Regions from separate parts of the Lentzea xerophila genome, predicted to be linked through region 2. Evidence: riboswitches for the same ligand, from Rfam matches in the RefSeq annotation. Region 2 holds a riboswitch; each other region holds the start of a gene.
What was found. A riboswitch is a leader RNA that binds a small molecule or an ion and turns the genes downstream of it on or off. The one in region 2 is predicted to bind glycine.
Positions count from the first base shown of each region.

Region 1: linked by a shared signal. The riboswitch ahead of gcvP (aminomethyl-transferring glycine dehydrogenase) and the one ahead of gcvT (glycine cleavage system aminomethyltransferase GcvT) in region 2 are both predicted to bind glycine.
Region 3: linked by a shared signal. The riboswitch ahead of gcvH (glycine cleavage system protein GcvH) and the one ahead of gcvT (glycine cleavage system aminomethyltransferase GcvT) in region 2 are both predicted to bind glycine.

Region 1 covers NZ_CP194934.1:1,600,961-1,605,532, reverse strand. The annotation lists gene gcvP (aminomethyl-transferring glycine dehydrogenase) at 1-1,329, opposite strand, end outside; glycine riboswitch at 1,534-1,629, opposite strand; gene ACRSBM_RS07915 (Clp protease N-terminal domain-containing protein) at 1,686-2,645, opposite strand; gene ACRSBM_RS07910 (MerR family transcriptional regulator) at 2,733-3,299, opposite strand; gene ACRSBM_RS07905 (bifunctional nuclease family protein) at 3,603-4,076, opposite strand; gene ACRSBM_RS07900 (MerR family transcriptional regulator) at 4,256-4,572, opposite strand, start outside.
Region 2 covers NZ_CP194934.1:1,268,639-1,273,210, forward strand. The annotation lists gene ACRSBM_RS06260 (CaiB/BaiF CoA transferase family protein) at 1-571, shown strand, start outside; gene ACRSBM_RS06265 (hypothetical protein) at 909-1,088, shown strand; gene ACRSBM_RS06270 (helix-turn-helix transcriptional regulator) at 1,253-1,747, shown strand; gene ACRSBM_RS06275 (hypothetical protein) at 1,921-2,301, shown strand; gene ACRSBM_RS06280 (DUF3817 domain-containing protein) at 2,316-2,618, shown strand; glycine riboswitch at 2,664-2,754, shown strand; glycine riboswitch at 2,756-2,843, shown strand; gene gcvT (glycine cleavage system aminomethyltransferase GcvT) at 2,943-4,037, shown strand; gene glyA (serine hydroxymethyltransferase) at 4,051-4,572, shown strand, end outside.
Region 3 covers NZ_CP194934.1:328,242-332,813, reverse strand. The annotation lists gene ACRSBM_RS01725 (TROVE domain-containing protein) at 1-381, shown strand, start outside; gene ACRSBM_RS01720 (winged helix-turn-helix transcriptional regulator) at 459-812, shown strand; gene ACRSBM_RS01715 (L-serine ammonia-lyase) at 814-2,178, opposite strand; gene gcvH (glycine cleavage system protein GcvH) at 2,222-2,605, opposite strand; glycine riboswitch at 2,669-2,761, opposite strand; gene ald (alanine dehydrogenase) at 2,987-4,099, shown strand; gene ACRSBM_RS01700 (TetR/AcrR family transcriptional regulator) at 4,153-4,572, opposite strand, start outside.

The DNA of each region.
Region 1 (4,572 bases), 330 kb from region 2:
GAAGGCCTGCCACACGGCGACGACGTGCGCGCGCGTGGTCTTCTCGTCGCAGGCGATGGCGACGACGTCCTCGTCGACCTTGCGCAGGTTGATGCCGGCGGCACGGGCCTTCTCGACGACCGCGGCGGCCTCACCGGGAACGCGGACCTCGACGGTGTCGAAGAACTCGCCGTGCACGACGTCCAGACCGGCCTCGCACAGGCCCGTGGCGAGCACGGTGGCCAGGCGGTGCACGCGGGTCGCGATGGCGCGCAGACCCTCGGGACCGTGGTAGACGGCGTACATCGAGGCGATCACGGCCAGCAGCACCTGCGCGGTGCAGATGTTCGACGTGGCCTTCTCGCGGCGGATGTGCTGCTCGCGCGTCTGCAGCGCGAGGCGGTAGGCCAGCGAGCCGTCGGCGTCGACGGAGACACCGACGAGGCGGCCGGGCAGCTGACGCTCCAGGCCGGACCGGACGGCCATGTAGCCGGCGTGCGGGCCACCGAAGCCGATCGGCACGCCGAAGCGCTGGGTGGTGCCGATGACGACGTCCGCGCCGATCTCGCCCGGCGCGCGCAGCAGCGTCAGCGCGAGCAGGTCGGCGGCGACGACGGCCTGGGCGCCCGCGGCGTGGATCTCCTCGATCAACGCGGCCTGGTCGCGCACCACACCGGACGCGCCGGGGTAGGACAGCAGGACGCCGAAGAAGTCGCCGCCGAGGCCGAGGCCCTCGATGCCCTGCGACAGGTCGGCGACGACGATCTCGATGCCCAGCGGCTCGGCGCGCGTCTCGATCACGGCCAGCGTCTGCGGCAGCGTGTCGGCGTCGATGACGAACTTGTTCGACTTCGCGCGGCCGGCCCGGCGCACCAGCGTCATCGCCTCGGCCGCGGCGGTCGACTCGTCCAGCATGGACGCGTTCGCGACCGGCAGGCCCGTCAGGTCGCCGACCATCGTCTGGAAGTTCAGCAGCGCCTCAAGACGGCCCTGCGAGATCTCCGGCTGGTACGGCGTGTACGCGGTGTACCAGGCGGGCGACTCCAGGACGTTGCGCAGGATCACGCCCGGCGTCACGGTGTCGTAGTAGCCGAGACCGATCATCTGCGTCATCGGGCGGTTCTGCGACGCGAGCTCACGCAGTTCCGCGAGCGCCTCGGTCTCGGTGGCCGGGGCGGGCAGGTCCAGCACGAGGTCGCGCTCGTGGATCGACGAAGGCACCGCGTGCTGCGCCAGCTCCTCGAGCGAACCGACGCCGATGACGTCGAGGATGCGCGCGAGCTCGGCGGGGCGCGGGCCGACGTGGCGGTCGGCGAACGGGGTGCCGTGCTCGAGAGCGGCGAGCGGCATCCGGAGGGGGTGGGCCCCCTGCTGGGGGTCGGTACTAACAGAGTCCTGCGTCATCAAACGCCTCCGGGGGGCTGCGGGCACACGTGTCCTGGTGCCCTCCCCGCTCTGTCCGTACCCGATGTCGGGCGCCTGAGAGGTTCACCCACCACGAGAATGGGCTTTCACCGTCGGCGGGATTCCGGGGAATCCACTTTCCAGAGGCGTCTCGCTCGGGCGGTCCTGGGTGCCTGAGAGGTTCCCGGGGAGGGAATTGCTCCTTCGGCGCCGGGCTCGAAGCCCGGTCTCTCCCGCCTGAGTTCAGCGACTACCCGCGCAGAATACCCGCAGGCAGCCCGGCTAGTCGCTACGGACGCGACCTACGTCTCAACACCAAGACCCCGCAGCACCCCGCCGACCGGATCGAGCAGGTCGTCGCGCACCGCCGCCAGCAGGTGGTCGGTGCTCACGACGTCGTCCCCGCGCTGGGCCGCGACGAGCTTCGCGCCTTCGACGAAGCGCTCGACCCCGGCGCCGGGCGCCACCGGCAACGTGGCCGGGTCCACTCCCGCCGCCCGCAGCGCCGCCGCTGTGCCGGACGCGAACTCCGGCTTCAGCCGCCGCCCCGCCACGGCCAGCTGGTGGTCGACCGTCAGCACCGCGGCCACGAGGTCCCGGGACGAGACGGTCCGTTCCGCGGCGACGGCGATCCGCTCGGCTTCGTGGCGGACGACGGTCAGCACCGGCCCGCCCAGTCCCTGGCCGCGCGCGATCAAACGGGTCAGCCAGCGCACGTACCCGCCGCCGGACTCCCCTTCCAGCGCTCCTGCCTTGCGCAGCAACCACACCGCGGGCGCGTCCTCGGGCACGGCGGCCGCCCGCACGGCCTCGGTCGTCGCCTCGACGTCCACCCGCAGCACGGTGAACAGGTCAGCGGCCCGGCCGGACTCCTGCGACAACAACGCCACCGAGAGATGCGTGGTGGTGAGGACACCGTCACCGGCCCGCGCGATCGCCGCCCGCAGGCACCCGTCCAGCGCACGGCTGACCGGCAACGGCGACTCGACGCCGGCGGAGTGGCGGGCGGTGCGCATCAGCGCCATGACTTCCGGATCAGCCTCGGGAAGCACACCGCCGTCGTCACCGGCCCAGTGCTCGGTTCCCCGTGCGGCCGCTTGGGCCCGCAACGACTTCACGCCCAGCTTGCGACCGGGTCCACTGCTGTCGGCGAGCGCGATCAGGAGGTTCTCGGTGCCGACGACGCCGAACTCCAGCCGGGCCGCTCGCTTCACCGCGGCGGTCAGCACCTTCACGACCTGCCGGGAGGGTGTGGTGATCATGCGGACAACGCTAGGGACCGGCGAGGTCCCGGCGCTGCTGCCGACCGGCCATCCGCGACGGCCAGTCGGCCACGTTCGCCGGGCCGGTCAGCCGGTGGCACGCTCGCGGCGCCGGCGGGCCAGCTCGTCCTCGGTCATCGGAGCGATCTCGACGCCGTCCGCACGTTCGGCCGGGAACTCGTGGATCGTGCCGGAGATCTCGCGCATCGCGCCGCTCACCGCGATGCCGAACACGCCCTGACCGCCCTGGAGCAGGTCGACGACCTCCTCCGGCGAGGTGCACTCGTAGACGGTGGTGCCGTCGGAGAAGAGCGTGATCCTCGCCAGGTCCTGCACGCCACGCCTGCGCAGGTGGTCGACCGCGACGCGGATGTTCTGCAGCGAGACACCCGTGTCCAGCAGTCGCTTGACCACCTTCAGGACCAGGATGTCCTTGAACGAGTACAACCGCTGGCTACCGGAGCCGTGCGCCATCCGCACCGTCGGGGCGACGAGTCCGGTCCGGGCCCAGTAGTCGAGCTGGCGGTAGGTGATGCCCGCGATCTGACACGCCGCGGGACCCCGGTAACCGACGAGCTCGTCCGGCAGCGAGGAGTCCGGGAACAGTTCACCCTGCAGCCCGGATTCCGCCCTCAAGGGCGCTTCCTCGACCACGCCTGCCTCCCCTCGGAACGGCCACGAAACTCATGACCGTCAAGCCGCCGCGTCCACTCTCGTGAACCGGCGACGTCCACTCGAGTCCGACGGTAAGACCGCTCCGAGGGCAGGTCAACGCGACGCGCGGGGAGTGTCGACTCTCAACCTCAGGTAGAGGGTCATACCGTCACCCGAACAAGGACGTTCAGGTGACGTTTAGTGATCGTTTAGCGGGCGATCGGAGCGGAACGTAGTCCGATAGAGCGACACGCTGGCGGGTTGCGGTGGATCCAAACGAGACAGACAGCGACGTGCCGCCGATCAGGTGTCCGCGCCCCTGAAGTCTTCCGGGGACACCGAGTCGAGGAACTCGCGGAACTTCTCGACCTCGTCCTCCTGCTCGTCCGGGATGATGAGGCCCGCCTCGGCGAGCACCGACTCCTCGGCGTGGATCGGGACGCCCACGCGCAACGCCAGCGCCACCGAGTCCGAGGGCCGCGCGGACACCCGCACGTCGCCGTCGAACACGAGCTCCGCGAAGAACGTGCCCTCCTGCAGATCGGTGATCCGCACCTGCTCAAGGTTTCGGCCCAGCGCTCCGATGACGTCCTTGAGGAGGTCGTGCGTCAGCGGCCGGGCAGGCCGGACGCCCTGCTGCTCGAGAGCGATGGCGGTGGCTTCGACGGAGCCGATCCAGATCGGCAGGTACCGCTCGCCCTCGGTTTCGCGCAGAAGAAGAATCGGCTGGTTCTGGGGCAGCTCCACCCGCACGCCGACGACGCGCATTTCGCTCATCGGGTCTCGCCTCCCTGCAGTCGTTCTGGTCCCAGACCAGATCGAGGAGTACCCGGATCACACCCGAGCATCCCCCGGCGTACGTGTTCGACGCTACCCGCCAAGCGGGCCGTGTGCTCAATTGTTGCGGGCAGATCGTGATCAAGACTGCACCATCGGCAGACCCGTGCACAGGCGGATCAGGACTGGCGCAAGCCCGCTTTCACCAACAACGTGTGCAACGAGGTGAACAGGTCAGCCAATTCCCGGACCGTCTCGGGATCTGAGAACGACTTCAGCAGAACCACCTCGTGATCCGCTGCCGCGCGGAGGGCGCGCAGGTGTTCGCGCTCGACGCCGAGTCCGGTCATCGTCCGGATCGTGCGGAGCGCGGTGATGTCGTCGGTGGTGAACCGGCCACCGGGACCGGGGCGCAGCAGACCGTCGCGCTCCAGCTGGGACAGCTGGCCGGCGTTCAGGCCGGTCTGGGCGAGGACGTCGGCGCGGGACACCGAGG
Region 2 (4,572 bases):
CGCGGCGATGGTCGACGGAACGGCGCTGCTGACGACGTTCCTGCACGGGATGCGGTCCGCGGGCATGTGGCCGGGCGGGCGCGGCGAGAACATGCTCGACGGCGGCGTGCCGTTCTACGACGTCTACGAGGCCGCGGACGGCCGGTACGTGGCCGTGGGCGCGCTGGAGGAGAAGTTCTACGCCGACCTGGTGCGCGTGCTGGGGCTGGAGGACGCACCCTCGCGCAACGACCCGGCGAACTGGCCTGAGCTGCGCGAACGCATCGCGGCGGCGGTGAAGACCAGGCCGCGGGACGAGTGGGCGGACCTCGCGCGCGACACGGACGCGTGCCTGGCGCCGGTGCTGACCCCTGCCGAGGCGACGCGGCATCCGTACAACGCGGCGCGCTCCACTTTCGTGGACGTCTCCGGCTCGCTGCATCCCGCGCCGGCACCCCGCTTCGACCGCACGCCGACGGCCGTTCCGACGCCCCCGGTATCCACCGGCGTGAACACCGGAGAAGTGCTTGCGGACATGGGTGTATCGGACGAAGAGATTATGGAACTGCGGCGGGCAGGAGTAATTGGATGAATGCTCGGGCGCGCATTAATTGCGCCACGACGGCGTGACGGAGCGTGATGCCGACGCTTCGGCATCCGGGTGAGGCCCGGTGCAACAGTGTCTGGTCCAAGCTGTGGGATGCGAGGGAGTCCGTGTTCACCTCGTGCCCAGGACATCGGCGCTGTTGACGCCCCTCTTTAGCCGCCATTCGGGTGACATTGCCCGCCGTGCAGGCGTGCGTCGCTGGTGGATCCTGGGACGAGTTGGGCGTGGTCGTTGTTCATCGCAAGGGTGAATGAGGGACCATGACGGGTGACACGGGCGGTCCGCCGCCTGACCGGTGAGCGACATGGACGGAGAGGTACCTGTGAACCTCAAGAAGGTGCTAGTGCTGGCGGGCGTCGCGCTGGTGCTGTTCCTCCTGATCACCCAGCCCGAGGAGTCCGCTTCGGCGGTCCAGCAGGTCCTCGGCTGGCTGCGTCAGGGCGCTGAGTCGATCATCACCTTCGTCAGGAGCCTCTTCGGTACGGCAGCCCCTGTCGCCTAGTGACGCACCGTGATCCTCGGCCGTTCGCGTTGAGCCGGACGGGTGGAATGAGGCCAATCACGCACTGGTAACGGGTGTTCTGGTGATTCAGGGTCTGGCGATTGTCAGACCTACCGAATACCTTCCGCTGCAATGGCCGATCCCCGACCGACGAGGAGGCATGGATGGTCGAGGACTCCGGGGTCCACGAGCTCTTGAAGCAGTGGGCGGCTGAACGGTCTGATGACGCAGAGATGCAGGAGGTGAACCGGATCAAGAACGCGTGGCTCGCTGAGGCTCCCCCCTCGGCGCCCGGCATCCCCGTGCAGCGGGGTGCCACCAAGGGCGGGTCGCGTGGCTTGGTCAAGGTCGACTCGGCGGATCCGGCCTACGTGGCCGCGATGCGCAAGCGGGCGCCGGAGGCACCCGAGGCGTTGCTCGCCGCCGCGGCGAGCTACTGGCAGCTGGTGGGCGACGTCGCCGAGGCCGAGCAGTGGTGGGACGCGGGCATCAGCCCGTTGGACCAGCGCGCGCTCGACTACCGCGCGGCGGGCCTGACGCCTGCCGACCTCGGGAGGCGCCTGGGACCGATGACGGTTCTCCAGCACCTTCGCCGTGGCTCCGCCGCGGCCTGGTGCGTCGCACGTCTGCAGAGGCAGCGCCGGGACGGCGTGGCGTAGAACGGCGTAACGAACGGGCGAGGTGTGCTCGCGGGGAGCGCTCGCCGAAGTTCGTTCCGCGTGTTTTGTGGGGGCCGAGCCCCCACACCCCAGCCGGGGGCAAGCCCCCGGACCCCCAACCGGGTCGGCCTCCTGCGCGGAGGCCTCACCCTGTGGCAAGTAGTGTGGAGGTCGTGCGCGGCCTCCTTACTCCCCAGCGTGTGCTGATCGCGTTCGCCTGTCTGGCGGCGTTGATCGTCTGTTGCGGGCTCGCGTACTGGCAGTGGCAGCGCTTCGAGTCCGCCAGCGGCACGTTCCAGAACCTCGGCTACGTGCTCCAGTGGCCGCTCTTCGGCCTCTTCCCCCTCTTCATGGTGTGGCGTTTCCGCCGGCTGACCCGCCAGCGCCGTGACGAGGCTCTCGCACCGGAGCCGGTTGCGCCCGCCCCTGCGCCGGTAGCTACCGTGGACGCCGTCAAACCCGCGCCTGTCGAGCACTTCGACGATGACGAAGACGCGGAGCTCGCGGCCTACAACCGCATGCTCGCGGACCTCAACGCGCGGGACGGTCGTTGAGCGAAGGCGGGCAGATGAAGGGTGCGTTGACCCGGTTCAGGGTCATGGCTTACGTGGTCGGAGTCTTCCTGCTGCTCCTGGTCGTGGCCATGGTGCTCAAGTACGCCGCAGACATGGACGGGGCGATGAAGGTCGTGGGGCCGGTCCACGGCTTCCTCTACGCGATCTACCTGGTGATTTCCGTCGACCTGGCGCTGAAGCTGCGGTGGTCCATCAAGGGCACCGCGCTCGTGCTGCTCGCCGGCACCGTGCCGTTCCTGTCGTTCTGGGCGGAGCGCAAGGTGGTGGAGAAGACCGCGCAGGGCGTGCCGCTGTGACGTTTGGCCTGCTAGCGTCTGGGGCTACCAACTGAACACGGCCGTCGATGTCGCGCGGGAGAGCTCCCTTCGGTGGGAGCGCCGAAGGAGCAACTCCTCCCCGGAATCTCTCAGGTACAGGTACCGCGCGACGAAGGCAACTCTGAAAAGCAGGCTCATCAGCAGCCTCGCCCACGGTGCAAGCCACTTCGGTGGTGAAGCTCTCAGGCTCATGACAGAGGGGGAGGCTCGCTCTAGTGAGGAGTCTCCGATGGACCGTGTCATTCTTCTGTTGCCTCAGCCGGCCTGGTCCGGCTCTTCGGCGCACCCTGGAGGAGCGTTCTGATGTCCCGCCTCACGCCTCTGAACGCCGAGCACGAACAGCTCGGCGCGATGTTCACCGACTTCGCGGGCTGGCGGATGCCGCTGCGCTACTCGTCCGAACTCGCGGAGCACCACGCCGTGCGCACCACCGCGGGCCTGTTCGACCTCACGCACATGGGTGAGATCGTCCTGACCGGTCCGCAGGCGGGCGAAGCGCTCGACTACGCGCTGGTCGGCCACATCTCCGCGCTGGCCGTCGGCAAGGCGCGCTACACGATGATCACCCAGGCCGACGGCGGCGTGCTCGACGACCTGATCGTGTACCGCCTGGGCGACGAGGAGTACATGGTCGTCGCGAACGCCTCCAACGCCGCTGTGGTGGCGGACGCGCTGGTCGAGCGCGCCGCCGGGTTCGACACCGTCGTCACGGACGCCTCGACGGACTACGCGTTGATCGCGATCCAGGGTCCGAAGTCGGTCGAGATCCTCTCCGGTCTCACCGACACGGACCTGTCCACGGTCAAGTACTACGCCTCCTACCCGTCGAAGGTGGCCGGCGTCGACGCGCTCCTCGCGCGCACCGGATACACGGGTGAGGAGGGCTTCGAGCTCTTCGTCGCACCGGCCGACGCCTCCGCCGTCTGGGCCGCGCTGCTGGCCGCGGGTGAGGCGCACGAGCTCAAGCCGTGCGGCCTCGGCTGCCGCGACACGTTGCGCCTCGAAGCCGGAATGCCGCTGTACGGCAACGAGCTCACGACGTCGCTCACGCCGTTCAACGCGAACCTCGGCCGCGTCGTGAAGCTCGACAAGCCGGGCGACTTCGTGGGCCGTGAGGCGCTGGCGAAGGTGGCGGAGTCCGGTGTGGACTCGGTCCTGGTCGGGCTGAAGACCCCCGAGCGCCGCGCCCCGCGCCACGGTTACGCGGTCCTGAACGGCGACGAGGTCGTGGGCGAGGTGACGTCGGGCGCGCTGTCCCCGACCCTCGGCTACTCGGTCGCCATGGCCTACGTGTCCCGGGGCAGTGCCGAGCCGGGCACCCAACTGCTGGTGGACGTCCGCGGCAAGAAGCAGCCGGTCGAGGTCGTCGCACTTCCGTTCTACAAGCGCGCCAAGTAGGGAGATCTTCCAGATGTCCGACCAGTTCAACGCCTCCCTCGCGGAGTACGACCCCGAGGTCGCCGAGGCCGTCGCGGCCGAGCTGGCGCGCCAGCAGGGCACCCTCGAGATGATCGCCTCGGAGAACTTCACCCCGGTCTCCGTGCTGCAGGCCCAGGGCTCGGTGCTGACCAACAAGTACGCCGAGGGCTACCCCGGCCGCCGCTACTACGGCGGCTGCGAGCACGTGGACGTCGTCGAGCGCCTCGCCATCGAGCGCATCAAGTCGCTCTTCGGCGCGGGCTTCGCGAACGTCCAGCCGCACTCGGGCGCGCAGGCCAACGCGGCCGCGATGTTCGCCCTGCTCCAGCCCGGCGACACGATCCTGGGCCTGGACCTCGCGCACGGCGGCCACCTGACGCACGGCATGCGCATCAACTTCTCCGGCAAGCTCTACAACGTCGTGCCGTACCACGTCTCCGACGGCGACGGCCGCGTCGACATGGCCGAGGTCGAGCGCCTGGCCCAGGAGCACCGCCCGAAGCTGATCATCGCC
Region 3 (4,572 bases), 940 kb from region 2:
GTCGGTTTCGCGGACGGCACGTTCCGGCACGACGTCCCGCGCGGGGCGTCGGTCATCCGTGAGGTCGACCGGTTCCTGAAGCGGATCGGCGAGGTCGGGCACGGCACCGACATCGTCGGGTCGCTGCAGCGCACCTACAACGGGCACGACCGCGTGTTCATCATCTCGGACATGCAGACGGTGTCCGGGTACCACGGGAAGGGCGTCTCGGACGTCGTGCCCCGGCACGTGCCGATCTACGGGTTCAACCTGGGCGGGTACCGGCAGGCCGCGTACGCGACCGGCAAGGCGAACCGCCACGAGTTCGGTGGCCTGTCGGACGCGACGTTTCGCATGGTGCCGTTGCTCGAGGCAGGCCAGAACGCCGACTGGCCGTTTTGAGATGAGGGGAGCTTTCATAAACGAGGTTTATGAAAGCTCCCCTCATCAACCCACTAACTCTCGGTTAGTATGCTGGTATGGAGTACAACGTGTTCGCGAAGGCGTGCCCGTCACGTCCCACGCTGGAGCACGTCACCGGCAGGTGGGGCGGCCTGACGATGGGCGTGCTCGTGGACGGCCCGCTGCGGTTCAACGAGCTGCGCCGCCGCGTCGACGGGGTCAGCGAGAAGATGCTGTCCCAGACGTTGCAGGCGCTGGAGCGCGATGGGCTCGTGCACCGCGAAGCGCAGCCCACGAACCCACCGCGCGTCGACTACAGCCTCACGCCGCTCGGGCGCGAGACGGCCGAGCGGCTGCTCGCGTTGATCCACCTGCTGGAGGCACGGATGCCCGAGGTCCTCCAGGCGCAGCAGGCGTACGACGCCCGCTGAGTCAGCACTCGATCACGTTGACGGCGAGGCCGCCGCGCGCGGTCTCCTTGTACTTCACCGACATGTCCTTGCCGGTGTCCCGCATGGTCTTGATGACCTTGTCGAGCGACACGAAGTGCGAGCCGTCGCCGCGCAACGCCATGCGCACCGCGGTGATCGCCTTGATGGACGCGACCGCGTTGCGTTCGATGCACGGGATCTGCACCAGGCCGCCGATCGGGTCGCAGGTCAGGCCCAGGTTGTGCTCCATGGCGATCTCGGCCGCGTTCTCGACCTGTTCCGGGGTGCCGCCGAGCACCTCGGCGAGGCCGCCGGCGGCCATCGAGCAGGCCGAGCCGACCTCGCCCTGGCAGCCGACCTCGGCGCCGGAGATGGAGGCGTTCTCCTTGAACAGCACGCCGATCGCACCGGCCGTCAAGAGAAAACGAACCACTCCGTCGTCGTTGGCTCCCGGCACGAACTTCGTGTAGTAGTGCAGGACCGCCGGGACGATGCCGGCCGCGCCGTTGGTCGGCGCGGTGACGACGCGGCCGCCTGCCGCGTTCTCCTCGTTGACCGCCAACGCGAAGAGCGTCACCCAGTCCATGACCCGCAGCGGGTCGGTGACGAAGTGCTCGCCCTCCAGCCGTTTGCGCATCTCGGCGGCGCGGCGGCGGACCTTGAGGCCGCCGGGCAGGACGCCGTGCTCGTTGCAGCCGCGTTCCACGCACTCCTGCATGACGTGCCAAATATGCAGAAGTCCTTGGCGCACCTCGTCTTCCGTGCGCCACGACAGCTCGTTGGCCATCATGATCTCGCTGATCGACAGGCCGGTCTCGCGGCAGCGCGCGAGCAACTGGTCGCCGGTCAGGAACGGGTGCGGCAACGGCGTCGAGTCCGGCTTGATCCGGTCGGTGCCGGAGGCGTTCTCGTCGACGACGAACCCGCCGCCGATCGAGTAGTAGACGGCGTGCTCGACGGACTTGCCGTCCTGGTAGGCCTCGAAGCGCATCCCGTTGGGGTGCAACGGGAGCGACTTGCGGCGGTGCATGACGAGGTCGCGGTCGTGCACGAAGTCGATCTCGCGTGCGCCGCCGAGCCGGAGCCGTCCGGTGCTGACGATCTCCTCGACGCGGGCGGCCGCGACGGTGGGGTCGACTTCTTCCGGCAGGTTGCCCTCGAGGCCGAGGAACACGGCCTTCGGGCTGCCGTGGCCGTGGCCGGTCGCGCCGAGCGAGCCGAACAGCTCGACGTGCACGCGGTCCACTTCGGACGCGCGTGCGCCGAGCTTCTCGACGAACATCGCCGCGGCGCGCATCGGGCCGACGGTGTGCGAACTGGATGGTCCGATGCCGACGGAGAACAGGTCGAAAACGCTGATCGCCACTGATCAGTCCTTCGTGGTGGTGGAGCGGTCAGTCAGGCTCATGTCAGTCGGTTTTGGTGAGTTCCGCGTACTTGGCCGCGGTGAGGAGGTTCTCGGCCGACTCGACGCGGACCCTGAACAGCCAGCCCTCGCCGTACGGGTCGTTGTTCACGATCGCCGGGTCGTCGACGACGGCGCTGTTGACCTCGATCACCTCACCGGTGACGGGCGAGAACAGGTCGCTGACGGACTTGGTCGACTCCAGCTCGCCGCAGACGGCGTTGGTGACGACCTTGGCGCCGACCTCGGGCAGCTGGACGTAGACGATGTCGCCGAGCGCGTCCGCGGCGTACTCGGTGATTCCGCAGGTCAGCGGGTCCTGGGTGCCCGGCGTCCAGTCGACCCACTCGTGCTCGACGGTGTAGAGCAGGTTCTCGGGGAACTCCACGGCGCGACTCCTCTGGCAGTGACGGGTCAGGAAACTTGCGCCCCCTCCGCCGTGCAGAGTTGCCTACCCCGAGCGGTCTTGCTGCCTGAGAGTGTGCGGGAGCTTGCCCCTTCGGCGCCCCGACCAGTGCGTCGAGGTCTCTCCCACTCGGGTTCTGGCGCTGACGCGCCGCGGCCGGTCTTCAGTTCTCGAGGGCGAACGCTATGTGCGGTCCCCGCCGAGTGTCAACGCGGAACGGTCGACCGGCACTCAGGTGTGGCTCAGGTTGCTCTGTCCCAGGTGAACAACCGGACCGGGTCCGGATAGTGCAACCCGCACAGTGACATGACCTTCCCACTGCTCCACATTGTGAGATGTAGGCCACCGAACGGAGGAGTCATCGTGCGGATCGCAGTTCCCCGCGAGATCAAGAACCACGAGTACCGCGTCGCTCTCACCCCTGCCGGTGCGCACGAACTGACCAGCCGCGGGCACGACGTGTACGTCGAGCAGGGCGCCGGTCTCGGCTCCGCGATCACCGACGAGGAGTACCTCGCCGCCGGTGCCAAGGTCCTCCCGACCGCCGACGACGTCTGGTCGGAGGGTGACCTGGTTCTCAAGGTCAAGGAGCCGATCGCCGAGGAGTATCCCCGTCTCCGCGCAGGCCAGACCCTCTTCACGTACCTGCACCTCGCCGCCGACAAGCCGCTGACCGAGGCGCTGCTCGCGTCCGGCACCACGGCCATCGCCTACGAGACCGTGCAGCTGCCGAACCGCGCGCTGCCGCTGCTCGCCCCGATGTCCGAGGTCGCGGGCCGGCTGGCCCCGCAGGTCGGCGCGTTCTCGCTGATGAAGCCCTCCGGCGGCCGCGGCGTGCTGCCCGGCGGCGTCCCCGGTGTCGCCCCGGCCCGCGTGGTCGTGATCGGCGGCGGCGTGGCGGGCATCAACGCCGCCACGATCGCCGTGGGCATGGGCGCGGACGTGCAGATCCTCGACACCAACGTCGACCGCCTGCGCCAGATCGACGCCCAGTTCCAGGGCCGCCTGCGCACGCTGGCGTCGAACTCGTTCGCCATCGAGCAGGCCGTCCGCGAGGCCGACCTGGTCATCGGCGCCGTGCTCGTCCCCGGTGCCGCCGCCCCGAAGCTCGTCTCGAACGCGCTGGTCGCCGAGATGAAGCCGGGTTCGGTGCTCGTCGACATCGCCATCGACCAGGGCGGTTGCTTCGAGGACTCGCGCGCGACCACCCACGCCGAGCCGACCTACGAGGTCCACAACTCGGTGTTCTACTGCGTGGCGAACATGCCGGGCGCCGTCCCGCGCACCTCGACCTACGCGCTGACCAACGTGACGCTGCCGTACGCCGTCGGGCTGGCCGACAAGGGCTGGGAGAAGGCGCTCAAGGACGACCGTTCGCTCGCCCTGGGCCTCAACGCCCACGCCGGCCTGCTCACCAACGGCCCGGTGGCCGAGGCGACCGGCCTCACGCACACGCCGCTGGAGACCGTCGTCTAAGACCAACTGAATGAATGAGGCCCCCGCACGCGATCACGCTGCGGGGGTTTCGCCTATCGCAGGGCGGCGACGCGCGCCTTGATGCCGTCGATCACGCAGTCCAGCCCGAACTCGAACTGCGTTTCGAGCGACCACACCTCCTTCTCGTCGAGCATCGCGACGTAGCGCGGGTGCTTCTCCCGGTACAGGTCGGCGATCTTCGCCAGGTCCGGCGGCGGCGAGTCCATCCCGCCGCGGCCGACGAAGTTCACCTCGGCGAACGAGTACCCGAAGACGTAGCTCGACAGCGTGGAGATCGACTGCGCCGCGGTGGCCGTCGACAGGCCGGCGCGCAGCATGGGGCCGAACATCGCGTCCGCGAACGCCACCGCGTTCGGGCCGATGGTGTTGAACTCACCGATGCCGCGGACCCACCACGGGTGCTTGAGCGCGAGATGACGCAACCTGTGCATCATCCCGCGCACCTCGGTCTC